DNA from 3 places in the Marinobacter bohaiensis genome. Region 2 is predicted to be linked to each of the others. Evidence: predicted binding sites of a transcription regulator. Region 2 holds the regulator's gene; each other region holds the start of a gene.
What was found. Region 2 encodes sigma-54, which starts transcription at its own class of promoters, with help from an activator protein. Its sites were predicted from a motif close to ANTGGCATNNANNTTGCTNT; they were not measured.
Positions count from the first base shown of each region.

Region 1: a site for sigma-54 is predicted at 3,372-3,391, ahead of DKK67_RS13160 (PEP-CTERM sorting domain-containing protein). Genes of this name have one in related genera too.
Region 3: a site for sigma-54 is predicted at 3,192-3,211, ahead of flhA (flagellar biosynthesis protein FlhA). Genes of this name have one in related genera too.

Region 1 is NZ_QGEH01000002.1:82,652-87,574, forward strand. Features, by position in the region: gene DKK67_RS13145 (response regulator) at 1-706, opposite strand, end outside; gene DKK67_RS13150 (lytic murein transglycosylase) at 886-2,154, shown strand; gene nudE (ADP compounds hydrolase NudE) at 2,155-2,703, shown strand; gene DKK67_RS13160 (PEP-CTERM sorting domain-containing protein) at 2,742-3,314, opposite strand; gene DKK67_RS13165 (pseudouridine synthase) at 3,611-4,303, shown strand; gene DKK67_RS13170 (asparaginase domain-containing protein) at 4,316-4,807, opposite strand; gene pbpG (D-alanyl-D-alanine endopeptidase) at 4,836-4,923, opposite strand, start outside.
Region 2 is NZ_QGEH01000001.1:1,651,872-1,656,794, reverse strand. Features, by position in the region: gene lptC (LPS export ABC transporter periplasmic protein LptC) at 1-416, shown strand, start outside; gene lptA (lipopolysaccharide transport periplasmic protein LptA) at 394-945, shown strand; gene lptB (LPS export ABC transporter ATP-binding protein) at 945-1,670, shown strand; gene DKK67_RS07385 (RNA polymerase factor sigma-54) at 1,936-3,450, shown strand; gene hpf (ribosome hibernation promoting factor) at 3,562-3,870, shown strand; gene ptsN (PTS IIA-like nitrogen regulatory protein PtsN) at 3,901-4,368, shown strand; gene rapZ (RNase adapter RapZ) at 4,397-4,923, shown strand, end outside.
Region 3 is NZ_QGEH01000004.1:78,759-83,681, reverse strand. Features, by position in the region: gene flhB (flagellar biosynthesis protein FlhB) at 1-62, shown strand, start outside; gene DKK67_RS17015 (class I SAM-dependent methyltransferase) at 249-1,100, opposite strand; gene DKK67_RS17010 (uracil-xanthine permease family protein) at 1,179-2,447, opposite strand; gene upp (uracil phosphoribosyltransferase) at 2,450-3,088, opposite strand; gene flhA (flagellar biosynthesis protein FlhA) at 3,295-4,923, shown strand, end outside.

The sequences.
Region 1 (4,923 bases), on a different contig from region 2:
GCAGCTGGTGCACGTAACCGTTGAGGCGGGCCATCTCGCCCTCACGGAACTCGATGTCCACCACCGCCTGATCGAGGATGCCCGGGAACGACTGGTCGCGCTTGGCAATGCAGCGTATCTCGGTCAGGGTGATGTCCTTCACCACACACGGCAGGGTGGATTCCGCGAAGCGCACGCTGGCCACGCTGCGGGCCTTGGGGGCCGGACGGCCGGCAGCCGGCGGCTCGCTGGCGCTGGCCGGCTTACGGGTCAGCAGCGCGGCGGATTCCTTGAACGCATCCGCCGGCCCCTCCATGGATACCCCGGACGCGCCCATCGCCTGTTTCAGCTTGCGCCCCATCACTTTGGTGATCTTCTTGCTCAGGCCGTCCGGACTGAACGGCTTGCCCAGGTATTCCGAGACCCCCTCCTGGACCGCCTCGACCACGTGGGACTTGTCGCCGCGACTGGTGATCATGATGAACGGGCAACTCTTGTAATGCTCGTTCTGACGCATCCAGCGCAGCAGCTCCAGGCCAGACATTTCCGGCATCTCCCAGTCGCACAGCACCAGATCGTAGACGGTCTTGGTCATCAGGAACTGGGCCTTCTTGCCGTTGGTCGCCTCGGTCATTTCCATGACCGGGAAGCGGCTGCGGACGGTGCGCTTGATCAGGTCCCGGACGAAGCTGGCGTCGTCCACCACCAGCGCCTTGAGCTTTGCCATACTGCGGCCCTTTTTGGAGTATTGCCCCCACTATAGCCCAAGCCACCCGGCCGCCCTGTTGCACAACCGTGTTATTCCTTAAAAAATTGTCATTGGCAGGACGTACTGGCGGTGTTTTCGGCCGGTCAAAACAGGCTACCATGCGGATTCGCCCCGGTTACCAGCGAGAGGATGCCCCATTGAGACCACGGACTGCCAGACGACGGATCCCTGCCCCCAAAACCCTGTGCGGCCTGCTGCTGAGCAGCTGCCTCCTGCCCGGCCTGGGCCTGGCCGCCACAGACAGTGACGCCGCCAGCGGCACCACGCCGTTCAGCGACTGCATCGCCGGACTCAAGGACCAGGCCCTGCAGGCCGGCGTTACGCCGCAAGTCACCGCCGAGGTGCTGGACCACGTTACCCTGCTGGACCGGGTGATCGAACTGGACCGCCGCCAGCCGGAATTCACCACCACCTTCGCCGACTACTTCAACCGCCGGGTCAACGACGCCCGCATCGAGAAAGGCCGTGAGCTGCTCAAGACCCACGCCGACCTGCTCGACCGGGTCACCCGCGAGACCGGCGTCCCCGGCCCCTACCTGGTGGCCTTCTGGGGCCTGGAGACCAACTTCGGCAGTTATTTCGGCAAGATGCCGGTACCCAGCGCGCTCGCTACCCTGGCCTGCGATCACCGCCGCAGCAGCTACTTCTCCGGCGAACTGATTTCCGCCCTGCGCATCATCGACGAGGGCGCGATCGAGCCGGACCAGATGGAAGGTTCCTGGGCCGGCGCCATGGGCCACGTGCAGTTCATGCCTTCGGTGTTCCTGCGCTACGCGGTGGATGCCGACGGCGACGGCAAGCGCGATCTCTGGCACAGCGTGCCGGACGCCATGATGTCCGCGGGCAATTTCCTCAATAACCTGGGCTGGGACGGCGACTATCGCTGGGGCCGTGAGGTGATCCTGCCGGACGGATTCGACTACAGCCGGGCCGGTCTCAAACGCGCGCGCCCGCTCTCCGAGTGGCGCAGTCTGGGCCTGACCGACGCTTTCGGTAACCCACTGGCGCATGCCGACATTGAGGCGGCGCTGCTGGTACCGGCCGGCCACGAGGGCCCCGCGTTCCTCGTCTACCACAACTTCGACGTGATCATGGGCTGGAACCGCTCGGAGTATTACGCACTGGCGGTCGGCAATCTGGCGGATCGCATCGCCGGTGCAGGTGGTCTGCAGAACCCGCCGCCCACCGACCTGCCGCGCCTGTCCCGGCAGGACATCCAGGCCCTGCAAACGGCCCTCAACGATCAGGGTTATGACAGCGGTACACCGGACGGCATCCTGGGCCCGGCCACCCGCGGCGCCATCCGCGATTTCCAGAAAGACCGCAACCTGATCGCCGACGGCTACCCCGCCCCCTCGGTCTTCGAGGCTCTCAACATCCAACTGAGCGACCCGGAAGCCAGCTGAATGGACGACAAACCCGACATCCTCGACACCCGCCTGGTGGCCCGCAGCCGATTGTTCGGCATCGAATCGGTGCACCTGCGCTTCAGCAACGGCGAGGAACGTGAGTTCGAACGCCTGCGCACACCGCCCCTGGCTGGCGTCATGTGCGTGCCCCTGCTGGACGACGATACGGTGGTGATGATCCGCGAATACGGCGTCGGCGTGGAAGCCTACCAGCTCACCCTGCCCAAGGGCGCCTACGAGCATGGCGAGGACTGGCGCGACGCGGCCAACCGCGAGTTGAAGGAAGAAATCGGCTACGGCGCCGGTCATCTGGAACGGCTCAAGGACATGACCCTGTCACCGGGCTACATGGGCCATCATATCCGCGCAGTCATCGCCCGCGACCTTTACGAGGAAAGCCTGCCGGGGGACGAACCGGAGCCGCTGGAAGTGGTGACCTGGAAGCTGTCGGAGCTGGAGCAGCTGGTGGCGCGGGAAGACGTGACCGAAGCGCGGGTGATCGCGGCGCTGTTCATGGTGCGCGACCGCCTGGCCCGCCGGGGATAAGGCAAACAGCGCCCCGGGTGGGGCGCTGCAAATCGCCGTCAGGCAGCCAGTGACGACTGGCGACGGCGGCGGCTGCAGGCGAACGCCAGCAGACCGGTGCCCAGCAGGGCCAAAGTGCCAGGTTCCGGCACGGACTTATAGGTGATCTCGAGGACCGACTTCTTGATGTAGAAATCGCCACCCAGCGATTTCAGGGTCACACCGAACATACCGTCGGCCAGGGAGGCCACATCGATGTCATAGCCGTAGGCACCGCTATCGACGCCACCGATGTCCCAGTCGCCGTTTTCGGTGTAACCGAAACCGAACTCCCAGGTCCAGGGTTTGAAGATGTTGTCGTGCTCATCGTCCTTGAGGTACAGCGTCAGAGTACCGGTCAACAGCTCGCTCGCGGCCGGATCGAACACATACTGGTGCTTCCAGGACACGTGGTCGAGGAAACCTTCCAGCTTGTTCACATAACGACCGCCGTAACTTTGCAGGTCTTCCGGCGCGTCCGTCGCATCGCTCAGGAACTTGGTGGTATCCGTCAGCGTGATCACGGTCGCATTGGCGGAACCGCCAGCCAGCAACAGCAGCGCAGCGCCCAGCATCGCTAGGTATCTTTTCATGGCAAAATTCCTTGTTTCGGTTCTTTTTGGGAGAAGGCAGTGGCCCTCAGACCGTGATTAGCAATCGTCAGGCCAATTCTTAACCTCATGTTTTTAAATTATTTTATTCGGAATCTTGACGCCGACTTGTAAAGAAACCCGACGAATTATCAGCTTTGCCGGCAGGCCGTTCGACGCCGGTCACCCCCGGTAAACGGGCGCTGCTCCGGTGCCGGCCATCGACGCTCTGCGCCTTTCCCGGTAACCTGCCGGCACCGCGCCATTGCGGCCGCCCAGCAACCCGTGGACTCCCGACCATGCGCCTCGACTTTTTCCTCGCCAACGCCGCCGACATGACTCGCAAGGAAGCCCGCCGCTGCATCCTCGGCCGTCGCGTCACCATCAACGACGAGCTGTGCCGCAAAGCGGCCACACACCTGGCGGACGGCGACGTCGTCGAACTCGACGGCCAGCCGCTGACACTTCCCGGTGAACGCTACCTGATGCTGAACAAACCGGCCGATGTGGTCAGCGTCACCCGGGACGGCGAACACACGACCGTGACCGATCTGCTGCCGCCGGAACTGCGCCGCAACCTGCACGTGGCCGGCCGGCTCGATCTGGACACCACCGGTCTGGTGCTGCTGACGACGGACGGCCAGTGGTCACACCGGGTCACGTCGCCCAGGGCAAAGTGCAGCAAACGCTATCGGGTCGAGCTGGCGGAACCCTGGACGCCGGACATGGTGAGCGCCCTGGAGCAGGGCGTGACGCTGAAAAGCGATGACCGGCCGACCGCGCCGGCCGGTGTCGAGCCGTTATCGGAGAAGCAGCTGCGACTGACCCTCAGCGAGGGGCGCTACCATCAGGTCAAGCGCATGCTGGCGGCCGTGGGCAATCACGTGACCGGATTACACCGGGAAGCGATTGGCGCGGTTACGCTGGACCCGGAGCTGGGTCCCGGAGAATACCGTTCGCTGACCGAGGCGGAAATCGACAGCTTCCGATAGGAAAGCTGGGGGCTACTCCGCCTCGAAGCGCCCCGCCGCGCGGTTCTTGCGGGCGTGATGGGGATTGAGGATCTGGCCGCTCATGGCGATGTAGACGCCGCTGGCCAGGGACTGCAGCGCACCGAGGGCGAAGCCGACGTTGAATGGGGCGTCCGTCACACGCATGCGTGAGGGCTGCATGGCGCCGGTCAGGACGATGATGCGGTCCGGCAGGTCCGCCAGCACCCGCGCGGTGTCCACCATGGTGTCGGTGCCGTGGGTGATCAGGATACGGCGTTCCGGTGCCGCCTCCACCGCCGCGCGGATCGCCTGGCGGTCGGCGTCGGTCATGTCCAGGCTGTCCTTGCGCATTACCGATTCCACCCGGTAGGGCATCGACACCTGGGCCAGCGCGGCGATGTCCGCAAACTCGCTGTCGCCGATACTGAATTCGCTCTTGGCGTCGAAGTAGATCTTGTCGATCGTGCCGCCGGTGGTCAGTACCAGCAATCCGTTGTCCGTCATGACTCGCCCTCCGGTGGTTGCGCCAGCCTCAGGGTGTGGCCGTTTCGGCCTTTGCCGTCTGGCGACTGGCGTATTCGGCATTACGTCGATTCTCGTATGCCCGGGCGGCCTTGGCA
Region 2 (4,923 bases):
ACGACGAGGAAGGCAATGTCAGCGTCACCATCACCAGCCCGCGCATCGAACAGTTCGACGAGCAGAATCGAGCCCACATGCAGGAGCCGCGCGCCACGCTGATCGATGCCAAGTCAGGCATCCCCTGGAAGGTGTCAGCCGAGGAAGGCAACTACCTCCTGGAGCGCGACGTCATCGACCTGACCGGCAACGTGGTCATCAGCCGGATCCTGGAATCCGGCAAGCAAGGCAAGCTGGAAACCCCCCATCTTACGCTGGATAACGATAAACGCATTGTGCACACTGACGCCCCGGTGATCCTGACCGACGCCCGGGGCGTGACCCGCGCCACGGGCATGAAAGCCTGGATCGACAAACGGATCGTCAAACTGCAATCACAGGTGGAAGGACAGTATGAGTTGCCATCAGCGCAGTAACCGCGCGCCCCTGCGCCGCCTTCTGGGCGCCGCGCTCCTGGCGCTGGCCGCAAACGCCCAGGCTTTTGACCTGAATTCGGACAGCCCGATCAAGGTATCGGCGGACAATGCCCGACTCGACGACGCCAAGGGTACAGCGGTCTACACCGGCGATGTGGTCGTGCGCCAGGACGCCACCGAGCTGACCGCGGACCGCGTCGTCCTCTACCGCAGCCAGGGCGCGCTGAACCGCATCGAAGCCTACGGCAAGCCGGCGCACTACATACAGCCGCAACAGGGCGAAACACCGAAAACCGACGCCGAAGCACTGACCATCATTTACGCTGCCGGCGAGAACCGGCTGACCTTTGAGGAAAAAGCCGTCATCCGCCAGAACGGCAACGTGTTCAAGGGCGAGCGCATCGACTACGACACGGCCAGGCGCGTGGTCACCGCCGGCGGTGGCAGCAAATCCGATGGCGGCGACGGGCGCGTGGAAATGGTTATCCAGCCACGCCAGGGCAGCGGAACCTCGGAGGCCGGTAACTGATGGCCATACTGCGTGCGAGCAATCTGGCGAAGAGCTACAAGCAGATTAAAGTGGTCAAAGACGTCTCACTGGAAATCCGCAGCGGGGAAATCGTCGGCCTGCTGGGCCCCAACGGCGCCGGCAAGACCACCTGTTTCTACATGATCGTGGGCCTGGTCAAGGCGGACAACGGCCGGGTCAGCATCGATGAGAAGGACATCACACCCCTGCCCATGCACGGCCGGGCCCGTTCCGGCATCGGCTATCTGCCCCAGGAAGCTTCGGTGTTTCGCAAGCTCAGTGTGCGCGACAACATCATGGCGATCCTGGAAACGCGCAAGAGCCTGTCTCGGGCGGAGCGTGACGAGAGGCTGGAAAACCTGCTGGAAGAATTCCACATCACGCATATCCGGGACAGCCTGGGCATGGCCCTGTCGGGTGGGGAGCGCCGGCGCGTGGAGATTGCCCGGGCGCTGGCGATGGAGCCGGCCTTCATCCTGCTGGACGAGCCCTTTGCCGGTGTCGACCCGATCTCGGTCAGCGACATCAAGCAGATCATCCGCCATCTGCGCGACAAGGGCATCGGTGTGCTGATCACCGACCATAACGTGCGCGAAACCCTGGATATCTGCGAAAACGCCTACATCGTCAGCGGCGGCCATATTATCGCATCCGGACAGTCTGAGGAGATCCTGGCCAACCAGCAGGTCAAGGAAGTCTACCTGGGCAACGAATTCCACATGTGAGCCCGTCAATCGGGTATGGGTATCGCAGTGGGCGCCAAAACGCTAAACTCGAAACAGGGTCGGCTAACCTCTCGAGGCATATCCGCCGACCAAGACATTGTCATCGGGACACCCATAGCAGTAAACTTCGGCAAAGAATTTGCTTGGCAAGCCGGACCGACCTCTGACACGAGCGTTTTCAAGGTCCGGAGACATCCGGACAGGTCTTGCCCAGGCGCAATAACTCAGTCGATGGCCACAGGGTGACGGGACTAAATCAATGGTAATGAAAGCTTCGCTTCAGCTGAAGCTGGGTCAACAGCTCACCATGACACCCCAGTTGCAACAGGCAATCCGCCTGCTGCAACTTTCCACGCTGGACTTACAACAGGAAATCCAGCAAGCGCTCGAATCCAACCCCATGCTGGAAACCTCGGAAGAGGAAGACGGCGCCGCTGATAATGAGAGCGACGGTGAGGACGCGTCCGCTGACGGCAACAGCGAGGACAGCAACGACACCACGCAGGACGACGATAGCTGGGACGAGCCGGCCGAACCCGACTGGAACACCGATACCAACCAGGAAATCCCCGATGACCTGCCGGTCGACACCGCCTGGGACGACATCTACCAGTCCGCCCCGGCACCGGCGGCGCGCAGCGAAGAAGACGACGACACCGACTTCGAATCACGCAACTCCCCCACCGAGACCCTGCAGGACCACCTGCTCTGGCAGCTCAACCTCACCCCCATGGGCGAGCGCGACCGCGCCATTGCTCACGCCCTGCTCGACTCGGTGGACCCGCGCGGCTACCTGATCTCGACACTGGAAGACATCCACGCCGGGCTGGTCGACGACAGCGAGGAAGATCCGCTGGAACTGGACGAAGTTGAGGCCGTGCTGCGCCGCCTGCAGCATTTCGACCCGCCGGGCGTGTTCGCACGGGACCTTCAGGAGTGCCTCCTGATCCAGCTCAACCAGCTGCCACCGGATACCCCCTGGCTGCCCCAGGCACGGCTGGTGATCAGCCACTACATCAACCTGCTGGGTAATCGCGATTACGCCCAGTTGCTGCGCCGCAGTCGCCTCAGCGAAGAGCAGCTGAAGTGCGTACTGGCCCTGATCCAGACGCTCAACCCGCGGCCGGGCGACTCCCTCGACCAGGCCGAGCCGGATTACGTGGTGCCGGATGTGGTGGTGTCCAAGCAGAAGGGCCGCTGGCGCGTCGAACTCAATCCCGAAATTGCCCCGCGCATCCGGGTCAATGCCGGCTACGCGGCGCTGATCCGCCGGGCCGACAACAGTGCCGACAACACCTACCTGCGCGATCAGTTGCAGGAGGCCAAATGGTTCATCAAGAGTCTGCAGAGTCGCAACGAGACCCTGCTGAAAGTTGCCACCCGGATCGTTGAACATCAGCAGGGATTTCTGGATCATGGCGAGGAAGCCATGAAGCCGTTGATCCTCTCGGACATTGCCCAGGCAGTGAGCATGCATGAATCGACCATTTCCCGGGTCACCACCCAGAAATACATGCATACGCCGCGCGGTATCTTCGAGCTGAAGTACTTTTTCTCCAGTCATGTGAGCACGAACGAGGGCGGTGAATGTTCCTCCACGGCAATTCGTGCCATGATCAAGAAACTGGTCGCCGCCGAAACCCCGAAGAAACCCCTCAGCGACAGCAAGATTGCAGCGCTGCTCGGGGACCAGGGCATCAAGGTGGCACGACGGACGGTCGCCAAGTATCGCGAGGCGATGCACATCCCGCCGTCCAACGAACGCAAGAGACTGGTCTGAGACGCAAGCGCCCAGGGCCAGCCAGAGTCGGTTTTCAAACGTCGCTGAGTGCGACGGGCTCAACGTCGGGAGCTTCTCTGCTCCCGGCCATATCGACAACAGGAGAAGCCTATGCAACTCAATATGTCAGGTCACCATGTCGAATTGACTCCCGCTCTGAAAGACTATGTCTCCGGCAAGTTTGAAAAACTCGAACGCCATTTCGACCACATCAGCAACTGTCAGGTGACCCTGTCCGTGGAGAAGCTGCGCCAGACGGCCGAAGCCACACTCCACGTCATTGGTGGTGAAATCCACGCAAAGGCTGAAAACGAAGATATGTACGCGGCCATTGACGGCCTGCTCGACAAACTTGATCGGCAGATCCTCAAGCACAAGGAAAAGACCGTTGATCGAATGCACGGTGCTGCCGGCCGCTAGCCGTTCCATCCAAGGGAAAGCATTCCATCCATGACGGAATCACCATTAACCATCCAGTCCATCCTGGTTCCCGAGCTCACCCTCTGTGGTGTGCCGGGAACCAGCAAGAAACGCATCCTTGAGTTGATCGCCGAGCACGTAGCCAAGCGCTACCCCGAGCTCGACGAGACCCAGACCTTCAATAACCTGGTGTCCCGGGAACGGCTGGGCAGCACCGGTATCGGTCAGGGCATTGCCATCCCCCACTGCCGTCTGGACGGCTGCAATCATGTGGTGGGTGCCCTGCTGACCCTGGAGGAAGGGGTTGCGTTCGACGCCATCGACAACCAGCCGGTGGATCTGCTGTTCGTGCTGATCGTCCCCAAGGAGGCGACCAGCGAGCACCTGGAACTGCTGAGCCAGCTGGCCGAGAAGTTCAACGAGCGCAGCTTCTGCGAACGCCTGCGTCAATGCCGGGACGCCGACGAGCTGTTCCGCGTCATGACGCAACCCGAGTAACCATTCGCCGATTCGACGAAGGCATTGCATGAAACTGATCATCGTCAGCGGTCGTTCCGGATCCGGCAAGAGTACGGCACTGCACGTGCTCGAGGACCTGGGCTTCTACTGTATCGACAACCTCCCCATCGGCCTGCTGTTCCCGTTGACCGAGGAAGCCAGCAATGCCTCGCCGGACAAGCTCCGCAATATTGCCGTGAGCATCGATGCCCGCAACCTGGCCGATGAGATTGCCAACTTCGACGAGATCCACGAGCGCCTCAAGGGCGCCAGCCTGAACGTCGAAATCATCTTCCTCGACGCCACCGACCAGGCCCTGCTGCAGCGTTTCCACGCCACACGCCGCAAGCACCCGCTGAGCAATGTCCGCACGTCGCTACGCGAGGCGATCAACCACGAGAAGGACTTGCTCGACCCCCTGGCGCAGTTGGCCGACCTGTACATCGATACCACCGAGCTGTCGATGTATGAGCTGCGCGACATGGTGCGTCAGCGCGTAGTGGGGCGACGCGACCAGGAACTGGCCCTGCTGTTCCAGTCGTTTGGCTTCAAGCA
Region 3 (4,923 bases), on a different contig from region 2:
AGGGCGAGCGCCCGGGCATGCCGGACTTCCCGATTCCCGGCGATCTGCGGCGGGACAGCTAGTGTCCCTTAACACAAGGCTGGGCTGGCAACATTCCGGGGGCTTGGCGTTTTTATCGGCAGCCTGCCGGCTGCTCCGAAGCTGAAGCTCCGGCTACATTGGTAGCAACTGCTCGGGCATGCAGCGGACGCTTGAGCTTCTGAGGCACCGCGGGTGCCCGGGCCGGTTCCTCCTTTGCATCGACCGACTCAACTCCTCGCATCCAGCACCCGCACCAGTGGCGTCCCCCGACTTTCCGGAATCGGCAGCCGCCCGTAGTAAGCCTCCGGATCAATCGCCTGCACACCATCAAAGCCGAGCCCGGCCAGGTGCCGGGCGGCCGAGGCACCGTCGTGAAAGTGAAAGCTCACGTCGGCCCGGGTCATTCGACCCAATGCACCGCGCAGCAGATCTAGCCCGCGACCGAGTAGTTTGCCATCCGGCTGCAGGTAGGTTTCCGTCAGGTAGGCCGAGCCCGGCCGTTGTGCCAGGCAGCGCGCCAGGCGACGCCAGAACCGGCTGATGTCGTCGAGGGAAAAATAGCTGGTGAGACCCTCGGTGACCACCAGCAGCGGCCGTCCCGCGTCAAACTGGTCCTCGATCACCCGTTCCAGGGCCAGGGGGCCGCCGTCGGCGAAGATATCGATGGGGCGGACCTGGTGATGCTCGCCCAGAAAACCGTGGGTGGCGAGATAGGCCGCCTTGCGGGTGGCCATGGCGGGCAGGTCGGTTTCCAGCACCTGCAAGTGAGGATAGCGCCGGCGCAGCCGGATACCACGAGGTGACAGGCCGCAGGCGATCTCCAGTACCTGGCCGATGCCACGATGCTCGATGGCGTCGTGAATCAACTGGTCGATGATCAGGTGGCGTTGCAGCAGGAACGTGCGGATGTTGCCGCCGGTGACCAGGCGGCTCAGGCCCTCGAAGGGCGTCATGAGGTTGTACAGGGTATGGCCGGCGGGCGGGGTGAGCCCGTCTTCCGAGAGGCCGTTGTGCTGCCAGACGGCGCCGGTGTAGAGGGCGGTGAAACTGATGCCGGAACTGTCGAGCGGGCGTGTCATGGTCGCTCCTTGGTTATCAGGGCTGATCCCCTGAAAACCGCGCGCCGCCGGCTGGCGGCGCGCTGCTCAAGGGCCCGGTTATTCTGCCGCCGGAGTATCGCCCTTGGATGCGGCCGAGGCGCCCCAGGCCGCCTGGCTGCCGGGTAATGCCAGGTTCAGGCCGATGGCGACCAGACCGCACAGGGCGATGCCCTCGATGTGGCCCAGGGCCATGCCGCCAATGCCGAACACCAGCGTCACGCCGACGATGACCAGGTTGCGGGCTTCGGCCAGATCCACCTGGTGACGGATCAGGGTGTTCAGCCCCACCACGGCGATGGAGCCGAACAGCAGGCACAGGATGCCGCCCATCACTGGCACCGGGATGGTCTGCAGGGCGGCGCCGAACTTGCCGATGAAGGCCAGGACCACGGCGACGATGGCCGCCCAGATCATCACCCGCGGGTTGAAGTTGCGGGTCAGCATGACCGCGCCGGTCACCTCGGAATAGGTGGTGTTGGGCGGGCCGCCGAGGAAAGCCGCGGTGCTGGTGGCGACACCGTCACCCAGCAGAGTGCGGTGCAGGCCCGGCTTGTTCAGGTAGTCCTTGCGGGTCACCGTGCCGATGGCCAGGATGTCGCCGATGTGCTCGATGGCCGGGGCGATGGCCACCGGGATCATGAACAGGATGGCGCCCCAGCTGAATTCCGGTGTGACGAAGTTCGGTAGCCCAAACCAGGCCGCTTCCCGTATCGGCGTCAGGTCGACGATGCCGACGATCGCCGACAGCACGTAGCCGACCAGTACGCCGAACAGGATCGGGATCAGCCGGAACATGCCGCGGCCAAAGACCGAGAACAGGATGGTGGTGACCAGCGAAATCATGGCGATCCAGATGGCGGTGTCGTAGGGCACCAACTGGGCGCTGCCGTCGCCGGCCTTGCCCATGGCCATGTTGACCGCGGTCGGCGCCAGGCCCAGACCAATCACCATGATCACCGGGCCGATCACCACGGGCGGCAGCAGGCGGTTGAGGAAACCGGTGCCGCGCAGCTTCACCACGCCACTGAGGAGCATGTAAAGGAGGCCGGCGGCGGCCAGGCCGCCCAGGGTTTCCTCCATGCCGAACTTGGCCTTGGCGGACAGGATCGGGGCAATGAAGGCAAAGGAAGAGGCCAGGAAGATCGGGATCTGGCCGCCGGTGATGATCTGGAACATCAGCGTGCCCACGCCCGCCGTGAAGAGCGCGACGTTCGGATCCATGCCCGTGATCAGGGGCATCAGTACCAGTGCGCCGAAGGCGACCAGCAACATCTGTGCGCCGGCGACGGCCTGGCGCCATACCGGTTCGTTCGGGGTAGCTGGCATGCTCAGTTATCCTTTTGCTTGGTGCCGAAGATCTTGTCGCCGGCATCGCCCAGGCCAGGCAGGATGTAGCCTTTCTCGTTGAGGCGATCGTCGATCGAGGCGGTGTAGATGGACACGTCCGGATGGGCCTCCAGCACTTTCTCGATGCCTTCCGGCGCGGCCACCAGAACCAGGGCTCGAATCTCGGTGCTGCCCGCTTTCTTGAGCAGGTCGATGGTGGAGATCAGCGAGCCGCCGGTCGCCAGCATGGGGTCGACGATCATCGCCAGACGCTGGTCCAGTTCGCCCACCAGCTTCTCCAGGTAGGTGCTCGCTTCCAGGGTTTCCTCGTCGCGGACCTGGCCGACCACGCTCACGCGGGCGCCGGGGATCAGGGTGAGGACGCCTTCGAGCATGCCCATGCCGGCACGCAGGATGGGGACGATCGTCACTTTCTTGCCGCTGAGGCGATCCACTTCGACCGGGCCGGCCCAGCCTTCGATGGTCTGTTTTTCCAGATGGAAATCCTGGGTGGCTTCGTAGGTCAGCAGGGCGGTGACCTCCTGTGCCAGCTCACGGAAGTTCTTGGTGCTGATGTCCGCCCGGCGCATGAGGCCGAGTTTATGGCGGATCAGGGGGTGCTTTACCTCAAGGACGGGCATGGCTCACCTTCTTTTCAGAATAGGAACATAAAATCTCACCAAGGATACCTCACTTGCCCGGTCCAGTCAGTCAGGGGTGCCCCGGATAAAGCTTCTTGCGGCGATTGGTATGGATATTGCGAAAACCCCTCCAGATGCGGTCGTGCCGTCAAAAAAACGACATCGCGGCACAGACAAACGTTGATCGAGCTGGAGAGTTTCGGGCTGTGGACAGAGCGCTGGTCCTGAATAACGTCAAATCCCTGACAAACGGCAATCTCGGGATCCCGATCCTGCTGATGGCGCTGCTGGGCATGATGATACTGCCCATGCCGGTGTTCCTGCTGGACGTGCTGTTTACGTTCAACATCACCCTGTCCATCGTCATCCTGCTGGTGTGTGTCTACGCGCTGCGGCCGATGGAGTTCGCCGCCTTCCCGACGGTGCTGCTGGTGGCCACGCTGCTGCGCCTGGCGCTGAACGTGGCCTCGACCCGGATCGTCCTGCTCAACGGTCACGAAGGCGGCGACGCCGCCGGTAAGGTGATCGAATCGTTCGGCGCGGTGCTGATCGGTGGTAACTACGCCGTCGGCCTGGTGGTCTTCGCCATCCTGGTGATCATCAACTTCATGGTCGTGACCAAAGGTGCCGGCCGGGTGTCGGAAGTCAGCGCCCGCTTCACCCTGGATGCCATGCCCGGCAAGCAGATGGCGATCGACGCGGACCTCAACGCCGGCCTGATCAACCAGGACGAAGCCAAGGCCCGCCGCTCCGAGATTGCCCAGGAAGCCGACTTCTACGGCTCCATGGACGGTGCCAGCAAATTCGTGAAGGGCGATGCCATCGCCGGCCTGCTGATCCTGTTCATCAACATCGCCGGCGGCGTGGTCATCGGCATGCTGCAGCACGCCCTGTCCTTCGGCGATGCCATGCGCAGCTACGCGTTGCTGACCATCGGTGACGGCCTGGTCGCCCAGATCCCGTCGCTGCTGCTGTCCACCTCCGCCGCCATTATGGTGACGCGGGTGACCTCCAGCCAGGACATGGGCCAGCAGATCCTGTCGCAGATGTTCACCGCGCCGCGGGTGTTGGCGATTGCCGCCGCGATCCTGATCATCCTGGGCATCATCCCCGGCATGCCGCACGTGGCGTTTATCGGGCTGGGCCTGATTGCCGGTGCGGGTGCCTACTACATCTGGAAACGCCAGCAGCAGGCGGTTGAGGAAGACGACAGCGTCTTCCCGGCGCGGGGTGGTGGCGTTCCTCGCACCGCGCAGCCGGCCGGTCCGCAGGGTGGTGAAGGCGGCGGTCAGGGGCAGGCGCTGCCGGGGCCGGCGGAATCCAAAGAGTTGGGTTGGGACGACGTGTCCACCGTCGACATCGTCGGCCTGGAAGTGGGCTACCGCCTGATTCCGCTGGTGGACAAGTCCCAGGGCGGGCAACTGCTGACCCGGATCAAGGGCGTGCGCAAGAAGCTGTCCCAGGATCTCGGTTTCCTGATGCCGTCGGTCCATATCCGCGACAACCTGGACCTAATGCCCAATGTGTACCGCATCACCCTGATGGGCGTGACCATCGCCGAGGCGGAGATCCATCCGGACCGGGAGCTGGCCATCGACCCGGGGCAGGTGTTCGGCAAGATCGAGGGTATCGAGGGCAAAGACCCGGCGTTTGGCCTGGATGCCAGCTGGATCGAGCCCGACAAGAAGGATCAGGCCCAGACCCTCGGCTATACCGTCGTCGATGCCAGTACCGTGGTGGCCACCCACCTCAACCAGATCCTGCAGAAGCACGCCCACGAGCTGCTGGGGCACGAAGAGGTCCAGAAGTGGCTGGAACAGCTGGAGAAGGTTTCG